3 regions of the Microbulbifer bruguierae genome follow, and region 1 is predicted to be linked to each of the others. Evidence: predicted binding sites of a transcription regulator. Region 1 holds the regulator's gene; each other region holds the start of a gene.
The links. Region 1 encodes LexA, which represses DNA repair genes until DNA is damaged. Its sites were predicted from a motif close to ACTGTNTNTANANACAGT; they were not measured.

Region 1 (3,277 bases):
AGGCGGCCACCAAGAAGGCACCAGCTAAAAAGGCTCCTTCCAAAAAGGCCAAAACTTGAGCAATCCCTACACCGGACTCGTCGCCGCCGCATTGCGCAAATGCCAGCTGTTGTTAAACCGGCTGGAGGCTGAGGGCAGTGGTGATCCGCTGTGTCAGTCAGCTCTTGGTGAGGGGGCGCTGTTGCAACTATGGCGTGGCTATCGCGCTTTTCTGGCTGAGCAGGCCCATCAGTTACAGCTGGGTGTAGCACCTGGACGCGAGCCGGAGTCGGCTGGCCAGCTGCAGCAGCTGGTGGCACAGAACGGCAAGTTCAGTGCGGAAATTGCGGAGCTGGTCAGCCTGGCGGAGAATCCCGACAGTTGGTATCGGCAGATGGACACTGCCTGGCGGTGCCTGTGGCACGCACCCCAGGCACCGTCCACTCGGGCGCAAAGCGCCGCCACAGGTGCCGCAGTGCAAACCCTGATCCCGGTGCGGCAGGTAGATGTAAGTTCAGGCTCTGGGAGCTCCCAGCTCGATGCGCAGAGTTTACGAGAGTGGCACCGTGCGCTTTCTGAACTGGTGCAGCGCCAGCGAGCACAGGGGCAGGAGTGGTAGGCGCGGCGCACTGATCAATTGTCTCCCCCTGTGTTACACTGCCCGCAAATCACGCTGTAACTGGAGAAGTGAATGTCTTCCGAGACCTACGAAATCATCGAGTTGTCCAATGGTGATGTAGCGCTGCGACGCGCTGGTCACAAAGAGGACCCGTTGGTGCGTATTCATTTTTCCGCTGAAAGCCTGCATTTTTTGCAGGAGCACAAAATTGCCGTTGCCCGAGCCATGCTGGAGGCGGGGATAGAAGCGGTTCAGGAAATCGGCTCGCTGGAGCCGGAGCCCTTTGAGGACGAAGAGGTGGACGTCACCGAGCACACCATCCACTGATACAGCCATCCACTGAGACAGCTTGCACAAACGAAAACAGGGCCCAATGGGCCCTGTTTTCGTTATTAAGGCAGTGATTTTCCAGTGAAAATCAGTTGGTGTTCTGGCGAATCACACCAACCGCCAATCCTTCAATGGCAAAGTTTTTGTCCCGCATATCCACCTGGATGACCTCAAAATCTTCATTTTCCGGTAGCAGCTGAATCATTGCCTGATTACCGCGGCGTTTGAATCTCTTCACTGTCACTTCATCCTCGATCCGCGCCACCACTATCTGGCCGTTGCGAATATTGTCGGTACGCTGTACTGCGATCAGGTCGCCATCCAGAATACCGGCATTTTTCATGCTCATGCCGTGTACTCGCAGCAGGTAATCCGCGGGTGGATGGAAGAATTCCGCGGGGATTTCGCAGTATTCCTCAATGTTTTCCTCAGCCAGGATGGGATTGCCTGCCGCGACGCGGCCGACAATCGGTAGCCCGGCTTGGTGGCCTGGGATTCGAATGCCACGGGAGGCACCGGCCACCATTTCAATGGCTCCTTTACGCGCTAGCGCTTTGAGGTGCTCTTCCGCGGCGTTAGGTGAACGAAAGCCGAGTTCCTGGGCGATTTCGGCCCTGGTGGGCGGATAGCCGGTTTCGTCCAGGTAAGATTTGATGAGCTCCAGTACCTGAGCCTGGCGGGCAGTGAGATTTGTCATGGGCGCCTTCCTGTTGTCTGTATTTTTATACAGTTGCTGTGATTATATACAGATCTGACATCCACGCAATCTTCTCAGGGCGGCGCATTACGACTGCTAGACTTGATGTGTCCCGGGATTTTTGTGGTCTGCGGATGTGAAAAGGATTACTGCCGCAACCGCCACAGCACAGAACTCCGGAAAAATAAGTAGTAATAGCGATAAGGAGAAGGCATATGCTGGATGCAAAAATGCCGGAAGCGTGGCGGGTGCTGCGCATACAGTCGGAACTGGTTGATGGCATTGAGCGCTTGATTACATTGAAAGGCGCTGTCACGGTTTTCGGCAGTGCACGCTTTCATGAGAATTCCCCAGAGTATCAGGAAGCGATGCGCCTGGGAGAGTTGCTGTCCACGGAAGGTATTCCTGTACTTACTGGCGGTGGGCCCGGACTAATGGAAGCGTGTAACCGGGGTGCATTTCCTCACGCGGGATCGTCAATCGGGCTCAATATCGAGCTCCCCTTTGAACAGGTACCAAATCCCTACCTGGATATCGGTCTGCATTTCCGATACTTCTTTGTGCGTAAATTCATGTTTGTTAAACACGCCGTCGGGTTTATCGCGCTGCCGGGCGGATACGGCACTTTGGATGAGCTGTTCGAAGCGCTGACATTGGTGCAAACCCAGAAGGTAAAGCGGTTCCCGATAGTCTTAGTTGGTAAGCGTTACTGGGCGGGTTTGATTGATTGGATGATGGAGACGGTACTTGAGCGGGCGTGCATCGACGCCGGTGATCTGGATTTGTTTAAACTCGTCGATACCGTGGAAGAGGCTGCGGAGATCATTATTGATTATATTCGCGAGCACAACGGGTGACGCGTGCCTTGACGGCCACCCGTAGCAGCGCCAAGGCAAGCCTTTGAATGGTTTTGCCTGAATGGGGCAGGGCCATCGCTAGTATCCGTCGTCATTGCCCGGGAAGCTTTCGCCTTCGAGTTTGTCGATAGCGCTCTGTGCCGGAGAAAATACCGGGCTCCTGAATCCCGCATCTTCCTCATCCTGCATCTCTTCCGCCGATGAGCCATAGCCGGCATTGGCATCTTCCGGTGCTGCGGCGCCAACAAGTGGCAAGCGAGGCCAGCTTTGGAAGTCGATCTCATCCAGAGAACCGTCTTCATATTGAATTTCTATGGTGCGGGAGGGCTGGTCTACAGCGACGACCTCAAACACGTCGCCACTTTCGAAATTTTCAAACCAGCTGCCTATTTCCGGAGCAATTCTGGCCATGGTGCTGTCCTCCTTTCTCTATGGTTTGTGGAGCATTGCCCCCCGGCACAGATTTAGTATCTCTGTACCCAATCTAGTGTGCCCGCCTGCCCATCCCTAACTTCCCCGTATGATCTCGCGCTGGCCTTCAAACCCGAGTGTTCCATTCGGTGCCGACTGTGCTAGTCTCAGGGTTTAAACAATCGTTTTAATTGTTGGTTTGAATTGGCATGAGTCAGCTGGATACCGTCAATCGCATTCTCGACGCCGCGGAAGTGTTGTTCGCGGAGCGGGGGTTTACTGAAACATCGCTGCGCACCATCACCAGTACCGCAGGGGTCAATTTGGCGGCGGTGAATTACCACTTTGGTTCGAAAAAAGAACTGATTCAGGCAGTTTTTGAAC
Region 2 (3,277 bases), 2.1 Mb from region 1:
CGGCAGGCGCTCACCAGTTCCTGCAGGTTTTCCACCCGGGTCTGGCCCTTCTCACCTTTTTCTTTGCTGTGGAAATCGATCAGGCCGGTCTGCTCGATGGCCAGCTCGGCGATATGGTCGAGGGTTTTATCGGTGCTCTCTTCGTCGAGCGCGTCGATCAGGCTGAGGAAGTTGGCCAGCGCATTGCCGGCGCGGGCGGCGAGGACTTTCTGTTGCAGCATTTTGGCGGCCGCGTCCCACATGGAGCTACCGTGCTCTCGGGCGAATTCCCGCACAAGATCCACGGTGCGCGCGCCAATGCCGCGGGTCGGGGTATTCACCACACGTTCGAACGAGGTGTCGTCGTGGCGATTGGTGATCAGGCGCATATAGGACAGCGCGTTCTTGATCTCCATGCGCTCGTAGAAGCGCTGGCCACCGTAGATACGATAGGGGACCTGTTCTCGCAACAGTCCCTCTTCCAGCACCCGCGACTGGGCGTTGGAACGGTAAAGGATCGCGATGCTGTCGCGGCGGTTGCCGTCGCGCACCCAGTCCTGAATACGTTCGACGATAAAGCGCGCTTCGTCCTGTTCGTTGTAAGCGGAGTAAAGGGCAATCGGCTCGCCCTTGTCGCCTTCGGTCCACAGTTGCTTGCCGAGGCGGCCGGTGTTCTGCGCAATGACCGCGTTGGCGGCGTTGAGGATAGTGCTGGTGGAGCGGTAATTCTGCTCCAGGCGCACCGTCTGCACCTCCTTCAGATCCGCTTCGAAGTGCTGGATGTTCTCGATCCTGGCACCGCGCCAACCATAAATGGACTGGTCGTCGTCGCCCACCGCGGTGATATAGCACTGGTCGCCGGCCAGCAGGCGCAGCCAGGCGTATTGAATGGTGTTGGTATCCTGGAACTCGTCCACCAGGATATACGGGAAGCGGCGGCGATAGTGGGCGAGGATGCCGTCGTTGTTCAGCAGCAGTTCGTGAGCGCGCAGCAGCAGCTCGCCAAAGTCCACCACCCCGGCGCGCTGGCAGGCCTCTTCGTAGGCGCTGTAGATACGCACCATGGTCTGCAGCCAGGGGTCGCCGGTGAGCTGGATATACTGGGGGCGAATGCCCTCATCCTTCTGTGCGCCGATCCACCACTGGGTCTCCCGCGGAGACCACTTCTTGTCGTCCAGGCCCAGCTCGTTCTGCACCCGCTTGATCAGGCGCAGCTGGTCGTCACTGTCGAGAATCTGGAAATTCTGCGGCAGCTTGGCCTCCTGCCAATGGGCGCGCAGCAGGCGATGGGCTAGACCGTGGAAAGTGCCCACCCACATGCCGAAGGTATTTACCCCCAGCAGCTCCTCGATACGCCCGCGCATCTCGCGCGCGGCTTTGTTGGTAAAGGTCACTGCCATAATGGAGTAGGGCGACGCCCCCTCCACCTGCATCAGCCAGGCGATACGGTGCACCAGCACACGGGTCTTGCCCGAGCCGGCGCCGGCCAGAACCAGTTGATTGCCCGGCGGCGCCGCGACGGCTTCGCGCTGGGGGTCGTTGAGGGGGTCTAAGAGTTCAGATACGTCCATGGGGGCGGATTGTATCAGGGGTTGTGGGGAACTGTGGATATAAACAGGGGTTTCCTGGATTTGTTGGGCACGCTGCGCTTTGATTCGCGCCTTCCCTGGCGCTCACCCGATGGGCGCCTACGGCGTCCAAATCGGCGATCCTGCCGATTTGTGCCCAACTACCGGCGTCCCGGGGTTACCTCTAATGGTAGGAGCCTGCTTGCAGGCGAACAGCACGGGACTTTGCAAATGTTCGCCTGCAAGCAGGCTCCTACAAAGTCGGGGACAGAGCGGCAATGCTCGCCAGCACCCCGCCATGCCGCTAAACTGCACAGCTTGAACCACAGAAGGTGTAGTCGTGAAGCCAGCGGAAGTCACGCAGAAGATCAGCGAGCAGCTAAGCGCCATGCGCAAATCAGAGCGCAAGGTTGCGGAATATATCCTCGCCAATCCCGGTGAAATCATTCATATGCGCATTGTCGATCTGGCCACGGAAGCCCAGGTCAGCGAGCCGACCGTGGTGCGTTTCTGCCGCGCGGTAGGCTGTTCCGGGTTCCAGGAGTTCAAGCTCAACCTTGCCCAGCAGCTGGCCTCCAGCCCCAGTTTCGGCCAGATTGCGGTAACCGAAACCGATACCATCGCCGAGTACAAGCGCAAGGTGTTCGACTCCACCGTCGACACCCTGCTGAATGTACGCGACAAGATCGACAACCGTGCGCTGGAGGCGGCCATCACCGTCATCGCCGCGGCCAAACGCGTCGAATTCTTCGGTTTCGGCGCCTCCGGTGCCGTCGCCGCCGACGCCAAACACAAATTTTTCCGTCTGCAACTTGCCGCCGCTGCCCACTCCGATCACCATATGCAGAGCATGTCCGCGATGGGCATGGAGCCCGGGGATGTGGTAGTTGCCATCTCCCAGAGCGGGCGTACCTCATCACTGCTACGCTCGATGGAAATGGCCAAGGCCCAGGGCGCCACGGTAATCGGCCTGGGTCCCAGCGGCTCTCCGGTCACTCGCCAGGCCAGTATCCCCCTGGAGGTGGATGTGGAGGAAGACATCGAGCTCTACACCCCGCTGTCCTCCCGTATCGCCCACCTGGTAGTGATTGATGTCCTGGCCATCGGCGTCGCCCAACGCAAGGGGCCAAAACTGCAGGAGCACCTGCTGAAACTGAAGAAGGGGCTGTATAACCTTCGTGAGGAAAAGCACTAAACAGGACGTCAAATGCAGGGAAGCAGCGACGAACACGGGGAAAATCTTTCTGATTCAGAAAGTCTCGGCGCGACCGAAAAGCGCCTGATACTCGCCGCAGCCCTGATTCAGGGGCTCAGCCTCTACGCCCTCAAATATTTCGATGCCGTCGACGCCTGGTCGCCGGTGTGGCAATACCTCTGTTATACCCTCGCCGTTGCAATCCCGGCGCTGGTCATCGTTACCATCGCCCCGCGCCTCGCACGGGGTTACTGGCTGCTGGTGGCCGGGTATATGCTGCTGCTGGCACTGCTCGCCATGTACCGCGGCTACCAGTGCACCCCCGCCAGTCTGGTGTATTGCGGCTGGCCCCACGGTTATGAAACCGTCGTCGGCATCGCCACTTTTATTGTCGCTTTCCTGCTGCGCGCCTGCGCTACCGGCGTGGAACAGCTGCAACGGCCGCAGTATCCGGCGCTGTTTCACTTCTCCTGGGACAATGCTCTTACTATCGGCCTGACACTGGTGTTTACCGGCATCTTCTGGCTCATCCTTT
Region 3 (3,277 bases), 790 kb from region 1:
GTTTGTGCCCACGTTTTTCTTCGTATCCATTACCCCGGGTATGTGTATGACGCTGGCTCTGACCATGGGGATGGCCTTCGGCGTGCGCCGCACCATGTGGATGATGCTCGGTGAGCTGTGTGGCGTTGCGGTGGTGGCGCTTGCGGCTGTGTTAGGTATCGCGGCGTTTATGCTGAAGTACCCCGGGGCCTTTCAGTTGTTCAAGTATTGCGGCGGCGTTTATCTGATCTATCTGGGGATACAGATGTGGCGCGCGCGGGGGCGGATGGTATTGGCGGAGCCCTCGGGTCAAGGCCCTGCGCCAATCCGGGCGGTAACCATGGTCCTGCAGGGCTTTGTTACCGCGGTGGCCAATCCCAAGGGGTGGGCTTTTTTCATTGCGTTATTACCGCCATTTATCGCTCAGGACAAGCCGTTGTTGCCGCAGATGGCAGTGCTGCTGGGTATTATTCTCACATTGGAGTTTGTGTGCCTGCTGATCTACGCCGGTGGTGGTCGGACCCTGAGTCGGCTGCTCCATCGTGCAGAAAGTGTGCGCCTGATTAACCGGGTCGCCGGCAGCCTGATGCTTGGCGTAGGAGTCTGGCTGGCACTAAGCTGACACGGAACGATCGGCAATTGGAAAATTAGTACTGACTGGGCAAGGAGCGCGATAGTGAGAAGTTGGCAGAGTCTGGCGGTAGCCACTGTGATGTTGGTGGGATTCTGTGTGGCAGGATGCGGAGACCGCAGCGGTAATCAGGCGTTACCCAAGAATAGTTCGCCGGAAAAAAATGCTGCCTCGGCTCCAGATCCCGCGCCGGAGGATATGCCCGCCGCAGGTGAGGATGAACAGGGCGTGGTGCGGGCGGCGGGAACGATATGGGTTGTGGAGCCGCGGGGGAGTCGTCAGTGCGAAGGCGGTGGACTTTCCGTGGAGCAGAGTCGTGGCAAACTGGTTGGCAATGGTGTCAAGGTAATCGAGTCTCGCTGTGGGGTCAGGGCGGATCGCATGTACCCGTCGGTATGTGGCGGGCCAACGGGCGATATTCTTTTGCACCGCATCCCGTCGGACCTGCTGGATGCGGCGTTGGAGCTGGGCTTTGATCCAGTGAGTAATATTCCCTATCGGTTTTCGTCCTGTACGCAAGCCGGCGGCGAGCAGGGGCAGGGCGGAGTGGGTAGTGGCAGTTGATCTGAATATTCAGCACCAGGCGGAGGAGCTCGGGGCGCATTTGCAGGCGTTGCGCTGGCGGGTGACGACGGCGGAGTCCTGCACCGGCGGCGCTGTTGCCGCTGCAGTTACTTCTGTATCGGGTGCGTCGGCCTGGTTTGACGGCGCCATCATTGCCTATGCGAATCGTATCAAGCGCGGATTGCTCGGTGTCGATCCAGAGGATCTCGAGGTCTTTGGGGCGGTGAGTGAACCGGTGGTGCGGCAAATGGCGGTGGGCGTGTTGAATCGGCTGGATGCCAATCTTGCGGTAGCGGTAAGCGGAATCGCCGGCCCCGACGGCGGTAGCGATGACAAGCCGGTGGGGACTGTGTGGATAGCCTGGGCCCACGGCCAGGGTCAGGAGCCCGTAGCGGTGGAGGCCCGCTGTATGCACTTCAATGGCAGTCGAGCGGAGGTTCAGGCGCAGACCGTGGCGGAGGCGCTGACAGGGCTGCTTGCCATTGCCCGGGAGCACCGCAAACGCTGAGTTTTCAGTATCCACTTTCCTCGCACTGTGGTTGTGGGTAGCGACCAGGGGGCCGAACACCAATTTCGGATTACTGGTTGCTTATACAGTAATTTTTCTCTAAGCTCCTTCCCACAACCAATCTTCAAGTACACGGGAAGGGTCATGGATTCCAACAAAGACAAGGCTTTACAGGCGGCGCTGTCACAGATCGAGCGCCAGTTCGGCAAGGGCACCGTCATGCGCATGGGGGATAAGGGCCGTGAGCGCATCCCCGCGATTTCCACTGGCTCTCTGGGCCTGGACGTTGCGCTCGGCATTGGCGGTCTGCCCCGGGGTCGTATTGTTGAAATCTATGGTCCGGAATCTTCCGGTAAGACTACCCTGACTCTCCAGGTCATTGCCGAGGCTCAGCGCAAGGGCGGTACCTGCGCCTTCGTGGATGCGGAGCACGCCCTGGACCCCATCTATGCTGAAAAACTTGGGGTTAACGTCGACGAGCTGATTGTCTCCCAGCCGGACACCGGCGAACAGGCTCTGGAAGTCACGGATATGCTGGTACGTTCTGGCGCCGTTGATGTACTGGTGGTGGATTCCGTGGCAGCGCTGACCCCGCGCGCGGAAATCGAGGGGGAGATGGGGGATACCCACGTTGGTTTGCAGGCGCGGCTGATGTCCCAGGCCCTGCGTAAGCTGACCGGTAACATCAAGAACACCAACACCCTGTGCATCTTTATCAACCAGATCCGCATGAAGATTGGCGTGATGTTCGGCTCGCCCGAGACCACCACCGGTGGTAACGCGCTCAAGTTCTACTCTTCCGTGCGTCTGGATATCCGTCGTATCGGCTCCGTCAAAGACGGCGATGAGGTGGTGGGTAACGAGACCCGGGTCAAGGTGGTTAAAAATAAGGTGGCGCCTCCGTTCAAGCAGACCGATTTCCAGATCATGTACGGTGCGGGGATCAACCTGCTGGGTGAAATCATCGACTACGGCGTGAAACTGGGACTGGTGGATAAGGCGGGTGCCTGGTACAGCTACAAGGGCGACAAGATCGGCCAGGGTAAGGCTAACGCCGCCAAATTCCTGAAGGAAAATACCGATATCCGTGATGAGATCGAAGCCCAGCTGCGAGCGCAATTACTGGGTGATGCGATTCCCGCAAAGCCTGAAGCAGTGGCCGTTGCGGAAGACTGATCTTGTCTTCATCCCAAGGCACCAGCGGCGGTCTCTCTGATTGGCCGTCGCTAGGATCCCTCTCTGACTCTCCCCCCGATACCCTCGTTCGTTCACGGGAATCATCCGAAGCTTTCCAAAAACTGTTCACAGCTGCTCTAGAGCTGCTGTCTCGCCGCGAGCACTCATGCCACGAATTGCGCCAGAAGTTGCTCCCGAAACATCCTGATGCCGATTTTGATGGTGTTTTACTACGCCTGCAGGAACTCAACTATCAGTCCGACCAACGGTTCGCGGAGGTATTTTGCCGCTCCCGGGTACAACGTGGGCAGGGGCCTTTGAGAATCCGCCAGGAACTCCAGCTTCGGGGGGTTCGCTCTGTACTTGTGCAGACTGCCATGGAGCAGTTACAGGAGGACGTCGACTGGTATCAGTTGGCG

Region 2: a site for LexA is predicted at 1,581-1,598, ahead of uvrD (DNA helicase II). Genes of this name have one in related genera too.
Region 3: a site for LexA is predicted at 1,755-1,772, ahead of recA (recombinase RecA). Genes of this name have one in related genera too.

Annotation. Positions count from the first base shown of each region.
Region 1 is NZ_CP118605.1:681,884-685,160, reverse strand. It holds gene topA (type I DNA topoisomerase) at 1-59, shown strand, start outside; gene PVT68_RS02945 (DUF6586 family protein) at 56-598, shown strand; gene PVT68_RS02940 (hypothetical protein) at 671-925, shown strand; gene lexA (transcriptional repressor LexA) at 1,017-1,625, opposite strand; gene PVT68_RS02930 (LOG family protein) at 1,841-2,482, shown strand; gene PVT68_RS02925 (DUF6763 family protein) at 2,561-2,893, opposite strand; gene PVT68_RS02920 (TetR/AcrR family transcriptional regulator) at 3,103-3,277, shown strand, end outside.
Region 2 is NZ_CP118605.1:2,780,898-2,784,174, reverse strand. It holds gene uvrD (DNA helicase II) at 1-1,550, opposite strand, end outside; gene hexR (transcriptional regulator HexR) at 1,888-2,742, shown strand; gene PVT68_RS11580 (DUF4153 domain-containing protein) at 2,755-3,277, shown strand, end outside.
Region 3 is NZ_CP118605.1:4,373,148-4,376,424, forward strand. It holds gene PVT68_RS17840 (LysE family translocator) at 1-601, shown strand, start outside; gene PVT68_RS17845 (hypothetical protein) at 656-1,174, shown strand; gene PVT68_RS17850 (CinA family protein) at 1,164-1,682, shown strand; gene recA (recombinase RecA) at 1,827-2,858, shown strand; gene PVT68_RS17860 (regulatory protein RecX) at 2,861-3,277, shown strand, end outside.